Regions from separate parts of the Crassaminicella indica genome, predicted to be linked through region 2. Evidence: a T-box and tRNA genes for the amino acid it is inferred to sense, from the RefSeq annotation. Region 2 holds a T-box; the other holds one or more tRNA genes.

Region 1 (8,820 bases), 670 kb from region 2:
GACAGCTTCATTCAATTTTTCTGCTGTCGCTGCTGTTACATCCTTATCATTTACCTTGATAATTTTATCTCCTGTTTTAATTCCAGCTCTCTCTCCCGGCGTATCCTCTATAGGTGCTACAACAGTAATAAAACCATCCTCTCCACGAGTCATAATCACACCAATACCATCATAGCTTCCCTTTGTATGCTCCATAAAGTTAACAAATTCTCTTTTATTCATGTAGACAGAATATGGGTCATCTAATGATTCAAACAGTCCTTTAATGATACCATCTTCAAATTTACTCTCATCTACTGGTACATAATAATTTTTTTCTATGTAATCCTTTAAATACAACATTTTGCTATACTTTTTATTAAGATCCTTAAAATATTCATAATTTTGTTTAGAAATAATAACCTTTTCTCCTATAGTTAATCCAACTATATTTGTCACTGTAAAGGTAAGTATTCCTGTTATGAGTACAAGTATCATAGCTCCTATTATTGCTCTTCTTTTACTGATCATAAAATTCACCCCGAATTCAATTTTTATCAAACAACCTATTAAATTTTGTGCTACATAAATATTTTATTCTCAAAGAAAAACGAATATAACAAACTCTTCATAAAAAGTTCACTTATTATTATACCATCTGTTTTTTTGCTTGAATATAACTTTTCATCTGCTGTATATAACCTTTTGCAATTTTATCAATAACTCTATTATAAACAGAATCCAGCTGAATCTTACCAATACTACTAATTGGCAATACATTTACAGAAGTCCCACTCATAAAAGCTCCATCTAAACAGATTATATCCTTTACAGAAATAGCTTTCTCTATTACAGGAATATTTAAAGCTTTACAAACCTTCATAATGCGATTTCTTGTAACTCCTAACAATACATCTTTTGCAGGAGCTGTAAATACCTCTCCTCCTTTTACAAAAAACATATTAGATCGACTTCCTTCTGTAATGATTCCTTCCTCATTCACCAATAAAGCTTCAAAAGCATTATTTTCCTTAATTTTTTTATTGATATTTTCTCTAAAAGATATATTCAAAACTTTTGCATTTGGATTTTCTCTTTCAGAATAATATAAAATAGTATGTATTCCTCTTTCATAAACTTCCCTTTCAGGATAATAACTTTTAATAAAATAAACCAAAAAATCCTGCTTTGTTTCATTTACCCTACTGCAAAGAAGTTTTACATTTATATTTTTACATTTATTCATAACAATGAGCTTATTTATTTCATCTGTAACAGTTTTATCTTCCTTTTGAATATGAAGCCCCAAAAGCAATGCAGATTTTCTCATTCTTTCCAAATGCTCCTCTAAAAATAATGGAACACCTTCAATTATTCTAATTACTTCATAAATAACAGGAGAGCCGATTGCTTCAAACCCTTCCATATTTTTCGAATCATATACTTTCCCATTATAAATATAATAATCTAAAAAAGCTTCAGACTTCATATTCATCACCTCATCATGAAATATTTTATGTGAATCATAAATATCCTAGTTTGATAAGCTATATGACCTCATGCTCTATTTATTTGTCAATAAACACTTTATGCTTATATTATAACATATTAGACATTCGATATGTCTAATATATTAGGCTCATTCATCCTCCAAGATAAGCAAAGAAGTATAAACTTAAACAAAAAGTAAATAGCAAGCAGAATATGCTTGCTATTTCAAATGGTGCCCAGAGGCGGAATCGAACCACCGACACGGGGATTTTCAGTCCCCTGCTCTACCGACTGAGCTATCTGGGCAAATTATTAATTTATATTATTATGGTGGGCCTTCAGGGACTCGAACCCCGGACCTGCCGGTTATGAGCCGGACGCTCTAACCAACTGAGCTAAAGGCCCTCATACAAAATGGTGGGCTTGGGAGGACTCGAACCTCCGACCTCACGCTTATCAGGCGTGCGCTCTAACCACCTGAGCTACAAGCCCTTAATTAAATTTTTGAAATGGTCGAGGTGGCAGGATTTGAACCCGCGGCCCTCTGGTCCCAAACCAGATGCGCTACCAAACTGCGCTACACCTCGATAATTTATGTTAAACACTGGCAGGGGCAGAAGGACTCGAACCCTCGGCACGTGGTTTTGGAGACCACTGCTCTACCAACTGAGCTATACCCCTCCAAATGTGGATAAAGATTTGGTGACCCATCCGCGGCTCGAACGCGGGACACCTTGATTAAAAGTCAAGTGCTCTACCGACTGAGCTAATGGGTCTCATGGCTGGGGTAGCAGGACTCGAACCTACGAATGCCAGAGTCAAAGTCTGGTGCCTTACCGACTTGGCGATACCCCAGTACTTCATGGCGGGTCCACAGGGACTCGAACCCCGGACACACGGCTTAGAAGGCCGTTGCTCTATCCAACTGAGCTATGAACCCTTATTGGAGCGGATGATGGGAATCGAACCCACGCTACCAGCTTGGAAGGCTGGAGTTCTACCATTGAACTACATCCGCATATTTTGGAGCTGGCGAAGGGAATCGAACCCCCAACCTGCTGATTACAAGTCAGCTGCTCTACCGTTGAGCCACACCAGCAAATTAATTTGGCGACCCGGAAGGGGCTCGAACCCTCGACCTCCAGCGTGACAGGCTGGCATTCTAACCAACTGAACTACCGGGCCATAATTAAAATTTTAATGGTGGGCGCAATAGGGATCGAACCTATGACCCCCTGCTTGTAAGGCAGGTGCTCTCCCAGCTGAGCTATGCGCCCAAAATGGTGACCCATCCGGGAATCGAACCCGGGTTACCGCCGTGAAAGGGCGGTGTCTTGACCGCTTGACCAATGGGCCATATTTTATTTGGTAGCGGCGAGTGGACTCGAACCACCGACCTTCCGGGTATGAACCGGACGCTCTAGCCAACTAAGCTACGCCGCCCCACCTTCAACCAGCGACGACCTACTCTCCCAAGGCGTCTCCGCCTAAGTACCATCAGCGCTGAAGGGCTTAACTTCTGTGTTCGGTATGGGAACAGGTGTGACCCCTTCGCTATTGCCACTGGATTTTTTTGAGGACAAGATATATTTTATCTTGTTTTTCACGATTTGTCAACCACTTTTTTATACCCTCAAAACTAAACAATGCATATTTTGGTCAAGCCCTCGACCTATTAGTATCGGTCAGCTAAAGACATTACTGCCCTTACACCTCCGACCTATCAACCAGATCGTCTTTCTGGGGTCTTACTGGATTAACTCCATGGGAAATCTTATCTTAAGGGGGGCTTCGCGCTTAGATGCCTTCAGCGCTTATCCCTTCCGTACATAGCTACTCAGCTGTGCCACTGGCGTGACAACTGATGCACCAGAGGTACGTCCATCCCGGTCCTCTCGTACTAAGGACAGCTCCTCTCAAATTTCCTACGCCCACAGCGGATAGGGACCGAACTGTCTCACGACGTTCTGAACCCAGCTCGCGTGCCTCTTTAATGGGCGAACAGCCCAACCCTTGGGACCTACTTCAGCCCCAGGATGAGACGAGCCGACATCGAGGTGCCAAACCTCCCCGTCGATGTGGACTCTTGGGGGAGATAAGCCTGTTATCCCCGGGGTAGCTTTTATCCGTTGAGCGATGGCCCTTCCACTCGGAACCACCGGATCACTAAGCCCGACTTTCGTCCTTGCTCGACCTGTGTGTCTCGCAATCAAGCTCCCTTCTGCCTTTGCACTCTTCGCGCGATTTCCGACCGCGCTGAGGGAACCTTTGGGCGCCTCCGTTACTCTTTAGGAGGCGACCGCCCCAGTCAAACTGCCCACCTGACAGTGTCCCAAAGCTGGATTCACAGCTTATGGTTAGAACTTCAGTATTACAAGAGTGGTATCCCAACGTCGACTCCACACACACTGGCGTGCATGCTTCTCAGTCTCCCACCTATCCTGTACATGTAATACCAAAATCCAGTGTCAGGCTACAGTAAAGCTCCACGGGGTCTTTCCGTCCTGCTGCGGGTAACCGGCATCTTCACCGGTACTACAATTTCACCGAGTCTATTGTTGAGACAGTGCCCAAATCGTTACGCCTTTCGTGCGGGTCGGAACTTACCCGACAAGGAATTTCGCTACCTTAGGACCGTTATAGTTACGGCCGCCGTTTACTGGGGCTTAAGTTCTGTGCTTCACTTTCGTTAACACTTCCCCTTAACCTTCCAGCACCGGGCAGGCGTCAGCCCCTATACATCGTCTTTCGACTTAGCAGAGACCTGTGTTTTTGCTAAACAGTCGCTTGGGCCTATTCTCTGCGGCCACCTCGGGCTTGCACCCTAACGTGGCACCCCTTCTCCCGAAGTTACGGGGTCATTTTGCCGAGTTCCTTAACAATAGTTCTCTCGCTCGCCTTAGGATTCTCTCCTCACCTACCTGTGTCGGTTTGCGGTACGGGCACCTACAATCTCGCTAGAGGCTTTTCTTGACAGTGTGGAATCAGTAAGTTCGCTACTTGTTTTTCGCTCCCCATCACGTCTCAGAATTATCGAAACGGATTTGCCTATCTCGACTTCCTAAACGCTTGGACGCACACAACCAACGGTGCGCTTAACCTATCCTCCTGTGTCACCCCATTGCTCAAACGATTTTCGGTGGTACAGGAATTTCAACCTGTTGTCCATCGCCTACGACTTTCGTCCTCGGCTTAGGTCCCGACTAACCCTGAGTGGACGAACCTTCCTCAGGAAACCTTAGGTTTTCGGCGGGCAGGATTCTCACCTGCCTCTCGCTACTCATGCCAACATTCTCTCTTGTATACAGTCCACTGCTCCTTACGGTACAGCTTCAACCCGTATACAATGCTCCCCTACCCATCCCAAAGGGATGCCGTAGCTTCGGTGACAGGTTTGAGCCCCGGTAATTTTCGGCGCAGGATCACTCGACTAGTGAGCTATTACGCACTCTTTGAATGAATGGCTGCTTCTAAGCCAACATCCTAGTTGTCTATGCAATCCCACATCCTTTTCCACTTAACCTGTACTTAGGGACCTTAGCTGACGGTCTGGGCTGTTTCCCTCTCGACTATGAATCTTATCACACATAGTCTGACTCCTAAAATTATGATTACGGCATTCGGAGTTTGATAGTCTTCGGTAACCGGTGAGGGCCCCTAGGACATTCAGTGCTCTACCTCCGTATCACAACTTTTAAGGCTAGCCCTAAAGCTATTTCGGGGAGAACCAGCTATCTCCGAGTTCGATTGGAATTTCTCCGCTATCCACAAGTCATCCCAGCCTTTTTCAACAGACATGGGTTCGGTCCTCCACGAAATTTTACTTCCGCTTCAACCTGCTCATGGATAGGTCACCCGGTTTCGGGTCTACGGCATACAACTAAAATCGCCCTATTCAGACTCGCTTTCGCTGCGGCTCCGTAGCATAACTACTTAACCTTGCTGCATACCGTAACTCGTTGGCCCGTTCTACAAAAAGTACGCGGTCGTTCATAAAAAGAACTTCCACTGCTTGTAAACATAGGGTTTCAGGTTCTATTTCACTCCCCTCCCGGGGTTCTTTTCACCTTTCCCTCACGGTACTATGCGCTATCGGTCACCAGGTAGTATTTAGCCTTGGGGGGTGGTCCCCCCTGCTTCCCACAAGGTTTCACGTGTCTCGTGGTACTCTGGAGTATACTCGAAAGTCTTCTTGTTTCGCCTACAGGACTATTACCTTCTACGGTGAGCCTTTCCAGACTTCTTCGACTACAATACCTCTTTCTTAATGAGTATATCCACAACCCCTAAAGAAAATTCTTTAGGTTTGGGCTAGTCCCCTTTCGCTCGCCGCTACTTAGGGAATCGAGTTTTCTTTCTCTTCCTCAGGGTACTTAGATGTTTCAGTTCCCCTGGTATGCCTACCATTACCTATGGATTCAGTAATAGTTACTTAAGTATTACCTTAAGTAGGTTTCCCCATTCGGAAATCCCCGGATCAACGCTTGCTTGCAGCTACCCGAGGCTTATCGCAGCTTACCACGTCCTTCATCGGCTCCTGGTGCCAAGGCATCCGCCCTATGCTCTTTATAGCTTGACCAGTAAAAATTGTATTTTATATGCATTGTTCAGTTTTCAAAGTACACATGGTGGAGACGAGGGGGATCGAACCCCTGACCCCCTGCGTGCAAGGCAGGTGCTCTCCCAGCTGAGCTACGTCCCCATAATTAACTTTTGAAGGTTTGATCCTTCAAAACTATACAGTGTAAGTTAAGCCTTTCTCCTTAGAAAGGAGGTGATCCAGCCGCACCTTCCGATACGGCTACCTTGTTACGACTTCACCCCAGTTATTGATTTCACCTTCGGCAGCTTCCTCCATAAGGTTAGATAGCTGACTTCGGGTGCCCCCAACTCCCGTGGTGTGACGGGCGGTGTGTACAAGACCCGGGAACGCATTCACCGCGGCATTCTGATCCACGATTACTAGCAACTCCAGCTTCATGTGGGCGAGTTGCAGCCCACAATCCGAACTGAGACTGGCTTTTAGGATTTGCTCCAGATTACTCCTTCGCTTCCCGTTGTACCAGCCATTGTAGCACGTGTGTAGCCCAGAACATAAGGGGCATGATGATTTGACGTCATCCCCACCTTCCTCCGAGTTATCCCCGGCAGTCTCTCTAGAGTGCCCATCCGAAATGCTGGCAACTAAAGACAAGGGTTGCGCTCGTTGCGGGACTTAACCCAACATCTCACGACACGAGCTGACGACAACCATGCACCACCTGTCTCTCTGTCCCCGAAGGGATTTCACCGATTAAGGTTAATGCAGAGGATGTCAAGTCCTGGTAAGGTTCTTCGCGTTGCTTCGAATTAAACCACATGCTCCGCTGCTTGTGCGGGTCCCCGTCAATTCCTTTGAGTTTCAGTCTTGCGACCGTACTCCCCAGGCGGAGTGCTTAATGCGTTAGCTGCGGCACCGAAGGGATGAACCTCCGACACCTAGCACTCATCGTTTACGGCGTGGACTACCAGGGTATCTAATCCTGTTCGCTCCCCACGCTTTCGTGCCTCAGCGTCAGTTACAGTCCAGAGAGTCGCCTTCGCCACTGGTGTTCCTCCTAATATCTACGCATTTCACCGCTACACTAGGAATTCCACTCTCCTCTCCTGCACTCAAGCCAATAAGTTTCCAAGGCTTACTACGGTTGAGCCGTAGCCTTTCACCCCAGACTTTATCGGCCGCCTACGCACCCTTTACGCCCAGTGATTCCGGATAACGCTCGCCCCCTACGTATTACCGCGGCTGCTGGCACGTAGTTAGCCGGGGCTTCCTCCTAAGGTACCGTCAGTTTTCTTCCCTTAGGACAGAGTTTTACGACCCGAAGGCCTTCATCACTCACGCGGCGTTGCTGCATCAGGCTTTCGCCCATTGTGCAATATTCCCCACTGCTGCCTCCCGTAGGAGTCTGGACCGTGTCTCAGTTCCAGTGTGGCCGATCACCCTCTCAGGTCGGCTACTGATCGTTGCCTTGGTGAGCCGTTACCTCACCAACTAGCTAATCAGACGCGGGCCCATCCTATACCGCTAAAGCTTTGACTCATGTACCATGCGGTACTAGAGCTTTATCAGGTATTAATCCCGGTTTCCCGAGGCTATCCCTGTGTATAGGGCAGGTTGCCCACGCGTTACTCACCCGTCCGCCGCTTTCCACTAATCAAATCTCCCGAAGGATCATTGACAGCTTCTCGCTCGACTTGCATGTGTTAGGCACGCCGCCAGCGTTCATCCTGAGCCAGGATCAAACTCTCAAATAAAAGAATTCGAATTGAACGTTTCTCGTTTATAACGAGTATCTGGCTTAATTTCTTACACTGTATAGTTTTCAAAGATCAAATTTTTACTCAATCGCCGTTTAGCGACTTTTTTATATTAGCACTTTTTGTCGAATCTGTCAAGAACTTTTTCGTCGTTTTTTCTCAATAGCGACTTAGCTATCTTAACATCTTCCATTCTTGCTGTCAAGAACTTTTTAAATAATTGTTCTTTCAAGCTAAGACAAGAAACATATTACCACGTTTCTTCTTTTACGTCAACTAGAACTTTTTTCTATTTGACGTTCCCTCTCAAGAGGGACGAAAATTAATATACCATGTGTCATAGCAAAAGTCAACACCTTTTTTTTTAAAATAAGGCTATTGAAAAATCATTCAACAGCCATTCTATATAATCTAAAGATTAATCTTCTCTAAAAAATTATCCTCATATATTTTTTCAGCTTCTAAGGCTTCCACCGGTTTACTAAATAAATATCCTTGTATATAATTACATCCGGCTACTTTTAAACGTTTATATTGCTCTATATCCTCCACTCCTTCTGCTGCCACTTCTAAATTCAAACTATGAGCAAGAGATATAATATTATCCATTACTGCAATATTTTCTATTTCTAAGAACTTATCACATAAAGATTTATCCAGCTTTATTTTATTTACTGGCAAAAATGTTAAATAACTAAGAGAAGAATAACCAGTCCCAAAATCATCTAAAGCAATTTTTATGCCTAAATTCTTTAATTGATTTAAAAATACTATAGTTTCTTCTTTTTTATCTAAAAAGATACTTTCTGTAATCTCAATTTCTAAACCTTGAGCTTCTACACCGCTTTCCTTTAATGTCTCTTCTAAAAATTTAATATAATCCATATCATTTAACTGTTTTGCTGAAAAATTAATTGCTATAGGCTTTAAAGGCAACCCCTTATTTTTCCATCTTGCTATTTGATGAATCGCTTGTTCTGTAACCCATCTTCCTATTTGAATAATCATGCCATTTTCTTCTGCTACCTGTATGAATAAATCTGGTGAGATAAA
Region 2 (8,820 bases):
CCCCAGAATTTACAGCTTATTGTTCCTTCTGGAGTAGTCTCAATTGCTTTTTCCTCTTCTAATGAAGTATGACTTACATCATCTATGATGCCAATAGTAAAACCATTCTTTGGAGTATCCTTTTTAAGGTTGTTGTATACAGCTACAATCTGATCTGGAGTAGTATCCTTTGAACCAAGACCATATCTTCCTCCTACAATGATTGGTTGATTTTCTTTATCATAGAAAAGACTCCGTACGTCAGTATATAAAGGCTCTCCTACAGCTCCAGGTTCTTTTGTACGATCAAGTACTGCAATTTTCTTCACACTCTTAGGCAATACATTAAAGAAGTATTTTTCTGAGAAAGGTCTATACAGCCTTACTTTTATTACACCTACTCTTTCTCCTTTAGCCATCAAATAATCCACTGTCTCTTCAATTGTTTCACAAACTGAACCCATTGCAACAATTACATACTCAGCAGCAGCATCACCATAATAGTCAAATGGATGATACTCTCTTCCTGTAATTTTACTGATTTTCTTCATATAATCTGCTACAATATCTGGTACCTTTTCATAGAACACATTAGATGCTTCTCTTCCTTGAAAATAAATATCAGGATTTTGTGCTGTACCCCTCAGAACTGGTCTTTCAGGATTTAATGAACGATTACGAAAATCTTTTACTGCTTCAAAATCTAATAATTTTCTAAAATCTTCATAATCGATTAATTCTACCTTTTGAATTTCGTGAGAAGTTCTAAATCCATCAAAGAAATGTAAAAATGGTACTCTAGACTTTATAGCAGCTAGATGAGCGATTCCTCCTAAATCAATAACTTCCTGTACACTACTAGATGCAAGTAATGCAAAACCACTTTGTCTTGCTGCCATAACATCCTGATGATCTCCAAATATAGATAATGCGTGAGTTGCCAACGCTCTAGCACTTACATGAAATACCCCTGGAAGTAATTCACCAGCCATTTTATACATATTTGGAATCATCAAAAGCAATCCTTGAGATGCTGTATAAGTAGTAGTCAACGCTCCTCCTTGCAAAGATCCATGCATAGCTCCTGCAGCACCTGCTTCAGATTGAAGCTCTGAAACCTTTACAGGCTGTCCAAACAAATTCTTTTTTCCTTTAGCAGCCCATTCGTCCACTTTCTCTGCCATAGGAGAAGAAGGGGTAATAGGAAAAATTGCTGCTACTTCTGTAAAAGCATAAGATACATAAGCTGCAGCTTCATTCCCATCCATTGTCTTCATCTTTTTTGTCATTCTTGATCCTCCTTTTTATCAATCTACTTAATTATTGTTTTCATATTTATATCAGATTATTTCAGTATCTAATGCTTATTGTTTACTTTTTTAGGATTATAATACATAAAATCACATTTTACTGCTTTTACACCATATTATTAAATTAAATTAAAAGACTAGGATAATATACTTCGTACCCTAGTCTTTTAATGTACTTTCTTTAAATTTTTTCAACTTTTTTAAATCATCTATATATACTTCTTTTAGTTCCCTTCTATAGATAACTGCTGCAGGATGATATAAAGGAAATAAATCATATTCCTTATTCTTTATGTTTACTTTAATATTTTTTCCATGAAGCTCTCCAATTTTGTTATTTTCATTACTCATCATAGTTTTCAATGGTACATTTCCAAGAGTAACAATTACTTTAGGTTTTATAATATCAATCTCATCAAAAAGATATTCTTTAAAGTCCTCTATCTCTTTTTTAGATGGAGCTCTATTTATTTCACGCCCTGTTTTACTGCTTTTTCTTGTCGGTCTAAACTTCACTGTATTAGTAATATAAAGTTCACCTCTATCCAATTCTAAAATATTAAGAAATTCTTCAAGATGTTTTCCTGCTTGACCTACAAATGGTAATTTCTCCTCTACCTCTTTTGCTCCAGGAGCTTCTCCTATAAGAACTATTGCACTATTAATACTTCCATTTCCTAATACAATTTCCTTATCTTTATGTTCGTCTAATATTTTTTTATTGAGTTCTTCTATTTGTTTTTCCTTCAACAAAAACATCCTTCCTATATCATTATAATCTACTTATTTTCTTGTTCTTTTAATTCTTCATATTTCTCCTTCACTTTTTTAAAGTCTTCCCAAAAAGGCCTTTTTTTAAGCGCATCTCGAAGTACTGCTGAAGGATGGTATGTTGGCAAAATCCATATGTCTTTTTTACAATGCCACTTTCCTCTATCTTGTGTAATTTTTAAATTCGTATCAATAATATTAATAGCAGCTATTTTTCCTAAACATACGATAATACTAGGCTTTATCAATTTTACTTGCCATCTTAGATAAGGAATACAAGCTTGCATTTCATCCTTCTCAGGATTTCTATTGTTAGGGGGTCTGCATTTTACAATATTTGCAATATATACCTCATCTCTTGTAAAGCCTATCGCTTCAATAGCTTTAGTAAGGAGCTGTCCTGCAGGTCCTATAAAAGCTACTCCCTCCTTGTCCTCATAATATCCTGGCCCTTCTCCTACAAACATAATATCTGCATTTTTATTTCCCTGTCCAAAAACAACCTTTGTCCTACCCTTATGGAGTTTACATTTTTTGCACCCATAAACAAAAGCTTTTACTTCTTCTAAAGTATACATAAAATCCGCCCCTAAAAATGATTTCTTATCATTATAATAGCATAAATTTACATTCTTTTGTTTAAAATACTATAGATATAGCATATTTTATACTTATTATATAAACATCATTAACAAAAAAATATATAAAGGAATGAGCTATATGATCAAACCCATTTATCAATCGAAAACTATTTATAATTTTGTAAAAAAAGTATTTCCACAAGTAAAAAAAGAATTAATGTACTGGGAAAAATCAGCTAGTATAATTCCTAATACCACATTATCCTATCAAGCTATATCAAGTATACAAAAGAAATCTTTTCACTCTCAAGGAGGATGTATTTACAGCTTATACTATGGTCATGTTGATAAAAAGCTCATTCAATTTATTGTAGCCCTTCAAACAATCAGTGATTATCTTGATAATCTATGTGATAATGTTGGAGTAAAAAATGAAAAATCTTTTTTACAGCTTCATTATGCAATTACAGATAGCTTAAAGCCAGATAATGTTTTTCATGATTATTATAAGTACTATCCTTACAAGGAAGATGGAGGCTACCTATATAATTTAGTAAAAACATGTAAAAACTATATAAAAACACTCCCTAGCTTTCATTTAATTCAAAGCACAGCTTTATTCTTAGGAAAATTATATAGTGAAATGCAAAGCTACAAGCATATCCAAAAGCATAAAAGAGAAAAATCATTGAATGACTGGGCAAGTCATTATCTTCATTTATATGATAACTTATCTATTTGGGAATTTTCTGCTGCAGCAGGTTCAACACTAGGAATTTTTCTACTCTGCACAATAAGCAAAGAAAAAAATTTAGATAAAAAACACATAGAAAACATAATAAATGCATATTTCCCTTATATATGCGGTCTTCATATATTATTAGATTATTTTATTGATGAAAGAGAAGATTTAGCTACAGGAGATTTAAACTTTATATCCTATTATAAAAATAATAAAGAAAAAGAAAAACGACTTATATATTTTTTGAAGCAAGCTTTGAATAGATCTAAGTATTTACAAAATCCACTTTTTCACATAACTGTCATAGAAGGACTTCTATCAATGTATCTTTCTGACCCAAAAACAAATTTCAAAGAAGAAAAAATCATTGCTAAAAGCATATTAAAAAAATCATCCTATACTACAAACATTTTATATACTTCCTGCAAATTACTGAGAAGAAAAAAAATAATAAAATAATTAAGATATAATTAAACAACTTCAAAACTCACTTCGTTCAAACAACATTGATTTTGTTTATCTATAAGAAATTATCAATTTATATTTATAACACTAAATCAAAAAGTTTAGGAACTAAATAAATGTGTATAATAATAGTGTATAAGTAAATTTGAAAATCTTATAAATGCTTCGATATAACTAAGCAATGAAGATTTTGAGGAGGTATAAAATTGCAACCTGTAGAACTGAAAAAAGACATTTATTGGGTAGGAGCCATTGATTGGGATTTAAGAAATTTTCACGGCTACTTGACACAAAGAGGATCTAGCTATAATGCATACTTAATAATTGATGAGAAAATAACCCTTATAGATACTGTAAAAGGACTTTTTGCAGATGAATTATTAGATAGAGTATCTAAAATAATTGATCCTAGCAAAATAGATTATATAGTATCCAACCATGTAGAGATGGATCATTCAGGATCACTACCTAAAATACTAGAGCTTGCTAAAAACGCAACTGTAATAACAAGTCCAAATGGATTAAATGGCTTAAAAGCACATTATAAAAAAAATTGGAATTTTAAAATTATAAAAAGTGGAGAACATTTAAGCTTAGGAAAAAGAACATTAGAATTTATTCTTACTCCAATGGTTCACTGGCCAGATAATATGGTCTGCTATATACCACAGGAAAAAATATTATTCTCAAATGATGCATTTGGACAGCATATCGCTTCTACTGAAAGATTTGATGATATGTATTCTTTTGAAGTAGTAATGGAGGAAGCAAAAAAATATTATGCAAATATTGTGCTTCCCTATGGAACACAAGTTCAAAATGTATTAAAATCGGTATCAGGATTAGATATAAAAATGATTGCTACAAGCCATGGACTTATTTGGAGAGAGCATATTTCAAAAATAGTAGAGGAATATACTAAATGGGCATCTAATAAAACAGAAAAGAAAGCTGTAATCGTATATGATACTATGTGGAATTCAACTAAAAAAATAGCAAGTAAAATTCAGCAGGCTTTTGAAGATAAAGGATATAAAACTATACTTAAAAATCTTCAAACAAATCATATTTCAGATATTATGACGGACATAATTACTTCTGAATACATCTGTGTTGGTTCTCCTACTCTAAATAACAATATGATGCCAAATACAGCTGGTTTTCTTACTTATTTAAAAGGATTAGCACCAAAGAATAGAAAAGCAATTGCCTTTGGTTCTTATGGCTGGGGAGGCCAAAGCATAAAGCAAATAGCTGATGCATTAACAGAGGCAGGTTTTAAAGTTGAAGATAATATTAAAATAAATTATATACCAAATCGAGAAGATTTAAATAAAATGATTGAACTATTAAAAGAAAAGCTTTAAAAACCTCTATAAAAATAAGAAACCCTCTAGGAAAATAATTCTGGAGGGTTTCTTGTTTTTACAGTGCATTGTTAATAAATAAATTTTCTTGGAACGAATCCAACCTTCTTATAAACCTTTCTTAATGTTTTTCTAGCAACTCTTTCTGCCTTTTCTGCTCCTTCAGCATAAATATTTTCTAAATAATCCTTATTTTTTAATAAATCCTCATATTTTTCTCTTATAGGTCTTAATCCTTCAACAATAACTTCAGCTGTATCCTGTTTAAATTCTCCATACCCTTTTCCTTCATACATGCTTTCAATCTCTTCAACACTTTTTCCTGAAAGCTTAGAATATATAGTAAGTAAATTTTTAATCCCTGGCTGCTCATCTGAATATTTTACTACTCCTAATGAATCAGTTACAGCTCTTTTTACTTTTCTTGCAATAGAATCAGCATCTTCAACTAACCCTATAAAGCCATTAACATTTTCATCAGACTTAGACATTTTCTTTGTAGGCTCTTGAAGACTCATAATTCTAGCTCCTACCTTAGGAATATAAGGATCTGGTACTTTAAAAGTATCACTATATCTATTGTTAAATCTTTGTGCTAAATTCCTAGCCAATTCCAAATGCTGCTTTTGATCTTCCCCAACAGGAACAAGATCTGTTTGATATAATAAAATATCAGCAGCCATAAGTACTGGATAAGTAAACAATGCACCATTTAAGTTTGCTTCATTCTTTTTAGATTTTTCCTTGAATTGAGTCATTCTATTTAACTCACCCATATACGTAATCGCATTTAATACCCAATTTAATTCTGCATGAGCACTTACATGAGATTGAATAAAAATTGTACTCTTCTCTGGGTCTAATCCACATGCCATATATTGAGCCAATGCATCAATTGTATTTTTTCTCAAAACCTTTGCTTCTTGTGGTACAGTAATCGCATGTAAATCCACAATACAATAATAACAATTATACTCATCTTGAAGGGCTACCCAATTTTTTAACGCTCCAAGATAATTACCTAGAGTTAATTTTCCTGAAGGCTGTGCACCACTAAATATAACTTTTTTCTCATCCATATTATTTTTTCCTCCTATTTTTTATATATAATTTTTAAGCTTGTATTCAAAAAACTCGCCTCTATAATAATAGAGACGAGCCTTACCCGCGGTACCACTCTAATTGACAAATGTCCTCTTAATCCTATAACGGTGGATATCCGTTAAATCCTACTAACTTTTCAGATTTACACTCCGAAGTCCATTCCATACAAATATTGGTATTAGGCTCTCACTATCCCTAAATCGCTTTAACCTTTTTTATATGTACTACTCTTCATCATTGCTTTATATTATTTAAATACTATTTTTTTATTATTAAATCTAAGCCTACTACACCAACAAATACTTTATCCTTATATAATGCTTTTGATACAGTAAGCATATTATTATTTTTTACAGAATCTATATATTCATTTATATAGTATTCATCTTCTTTTGCTTTTTCATACCAAGGTCTTTTTGTAGGATCATAGTCCTCTGGTAATCCTAAATTAGGATATATATAAAGCTTTTTTGAATCCTCTTTTGCAAAATATACATTTTCTACATCTTTTAATGTATTTTCTTGAAACTCTTTTAAAGCTTTATTAATATTTTCTTCATCTGCATCTATTAATTTACTGCATAAAGCATCTAGCTTTTCTTTTACTATTTCTACCTGTTCATTTTCATTTGTTTCTATCTTATCTTCATTATTTATAATTCCTGCCTTTAGAGTTACTTTACAGCCTGCTAAATTTATTATTAATGTGCTTATTAACAATATCATAAAAAAATATCTTATACATTTTTTCAGATAATCACCCCTTTAGTTAAACCATACTAGCTTTCGTAATATATTTCCTATATTTTTTATAATATCATATAGCTTTAATATTATAAACTTTAACTTAATTTAATTATACATTAAAAACCCCTTGCTTCAAACAAGGGATTAATACTTTCTTACCAATATCTGATCAGCAATATTTAAAAGCATATCCTTATAAACAGAATCCTCTATGCTCTCTAATGATTCCTGAGCTTTTTCTGCACAATATTCTGCTTCACAAAAGGCTTCATCTAAAGCATCGCTATCCTTTAAAAGTCTTAATATCTCATTATAACTTTCTGTAATCCTTCCTTTTTTCAATATTTTCTTCATCCATTCCTTATGTTTCTCATTCTTTATTAATTTTAATATAGGCAGAGTGATATTCCCTTCTCTTAAATCACTTCCCACTGGCTTGCCTAATATTTTTTCATCTCCTATAAAATCTAAAATATCATCTATAATTTGATAAGCATAGCCTAAATTTTCTCCATAAACTTTAAAAGCTCTTATTTGTTCTTCATCTGCTCCTGCTGTAATAGCTCCTACTTGAGTACATGCAGCAATTAAAACCCCTGTCTTTTGATATATACGACAGTAATAATCTTCACGTGTTTGATCTAAATTAAATAGATTTTCTCTTTGAAAAATTTCTCCATCACACATTTTGCTAATAGCATCTACAATTACTTCCATACTTCTTACAAGTCTATTTCTTGAAAGGATTTCAAAAGCTTTAGCAAACAAATAATCTCCTATTAATACAGCAGTAGTATTCCCTTTTTGTGCATTTATAGTAGGATTACTCCTCCTCATAATAGATGCATCAATAATATCATCATGAACCAAAGATGCCATATGAATACATTCACAAGCTGTAGAAACCTTAATAGCTTCTTTGGTAACCCCTCCAAAACACCCTGCAGTACAAAGAACAAGAGCAGGGCGGATTCTCTTTCCTCCTGAGCTAAGCAATCTTTTACAAATATTATATGTATTTTCATAGCTATCTTTGAATAAATTATATAATTCCTCTTCTACTATATTCATCCCTGGTAATTCTCGAATTTTTAAACTTTCTACTGCCTTCATCAAATTTTTAACCTACTTTCTATATCTTCTTTATAGAAAGTATTTGCAAATTTTAATCTATATAAACATAAAAAGCCGAGAATACTCAGCTTAATTTATTTTTATTGTTAAATATAAAATAAACCTATATCTAAAATTTTAGACATAGGCTATCATTTTTTAATATACACCATTTTCATGAAAAAAATCTTTATACTCATGATCTGTCTTTAAGATATGATTTTCTATCCAACTAGCAATAAATTCCAACATAGTAAGCTTGATACCTGTTTGTTTTTCATCAATATCTTGATTTTCTATCTGAATAATTTTATTTACAAATGACTTGTGCTGCCTTTTATGTAATCTAAGACTTTGATTATCGTATCCATACTTTTCTAACAGCTTTTCTTCATGAGCAAAATGATATTCTGTATATTCTCTTAATTCTGTTAAAATCTCTACAATTTCATCATAATGATCAATATCATCCTTTAGCTTTAATAAATCAGCAAGTTTTCCTCCAATTTCCAAAAGCTTTCTGTGCTGCTTATCAATCTCAGCTATATCAACTTTATATATATCCTTCCATTCAAACACTTTTTCTGCCCCCTTATGATATTTCCATTTTATTTAATTCTTTTCTAAATTTATCAATAATC

Evidence for each region. The T-box of region 2 lies ahead of trpS (tryptophan--tRNA ligase). A T-box ahead of a tRNA ligase gene usually reads a tRNA of that ligase, here a tRNA-Trp.
Region 1: it has a tRNA-Trp gene. The T-box ahead of trpS (tryptophan--tRNA ligase) is inferred to sense a tRNA for this amino acid. The anticodon was not compared.

What each region holds. Positions count from the first base shown of each region.
Region 1 is NZ_CP078093.1:318,158-326,977, forward strand. It holds gene KVH43_RS01585 (S41 family peptidase) at 1-510, opposite strand, end outside; gene KVH43_RS01590 (aminotransferase class IV) at 629-1,468, opposite strand; tRNA gene KVH43_RS01595 (tRNA-Phe) at 1,701-1,776, opposite strand; tRNA gene KVH43_RS01600 (tRNA-Ile) at 1,799-1,875, opposite strand; tRNA gene KVH43_RS01605 (tRNA-Ile) at 1,886-1,962, opposite strand; tRNA gene KVH43_RS01610 (tRNA-Pro) at 1,981-2,057, opposite strand; tRNA gene KVH43_RS01615 (tRNA-Trp) at 2,076-2,151, opposite strand; tRNA gene KVH43_RS01620 (tRNA-Lys) at 2,171-2,246, opposite strand; tRNA gene KVH43_RS01625 (tRNA-Gln) at 2,250-2,325, opposite strand; tRNA gene KVH43_RS01630 (tRNA-Arg) at 2,334-2,410, opposite strand; tRNA gene KVH43_RS01635 (tRNA-Gly) at 2,415-2,488, opposite strand; tRNA gene KVH43_RS01640 (tRNA-Thr) at 2,495-2,569, opposite strand; tRNA gene KVH43_RS01645 (tRNA-Asp) at 2,579-2,655, opposite strand; tRNA gene KVH43_RS01650 (tRNA-Val) at 2,672-2,747, opposite strand; tRNA gene KVH43_RS01655 (tRNA-Glu) at 2,752-2,826, opposite strand; tRNA gene KVH43_RS01660 (tRNA-Met) at 2,837-2,913, opposite strand; rRNA gene rrf (5S ribosomal RNA) at 2,922-3,038, opposite strand; rRNA gene KVH43_RS01670 (23S ribosomal RNA) at 3,126-6,049, opposite strand; tRNA gene KVH43_RS01675 (tRNA-Ala) at 6,097-6,172, opposite strand; rRNA gene KVH43_RS01680 (16S ribosomal RNA) at 6,238-7,764, opposite strand; gene KVH43_RS01685 (EAL domain-containing protein) at 8,179-8,820, opposite strand, start outside.
Region 2 is NZ_CP078093.1:991,915-1,000,734, reverse strand. It holds gene nifJ (pyruvate:ferredoxin (flavodoxin) oxidoreductase) at 1-1,268, opposite strand, end outside; gene KVH43_RS04810 (uracil-DNA glycosylase) at 1,449-2,039, opposite strand; gene KVH43_RS04805 (uracil-DNA glycosylase) at 2,069-2,638, opposite strand; gene KVH43_RS04800 (tetraprenyl-beta-curcumene synthase family protein) at 2,781-3,842, shown strand; gene KVH43_RS04795 (FprA family A-type flavoprotein) at 4,055-5,215, shown strand; gene trpS (tryptophan--tRNA ligase) at 5,287-6,294, opposite strand; T-box leader at 6,363-6,566, opposite strand; gene KVH43_RS04785 (cache domain-containing protein) at 6,578-7,045, opposite strand; gene KVH43_RS04780 (polyprenyl synthetase family protein) at 7,211-8,179, opposite strand; gene KVH43_RS04775 (bacteriohemerythrin) at 8,339-8,758, opposite strand; gene KVH43_RS04770 (SigB/SigF/SigG family RNA polymerase sigma factor) at 8,772-8,820, opposite strand, start outside.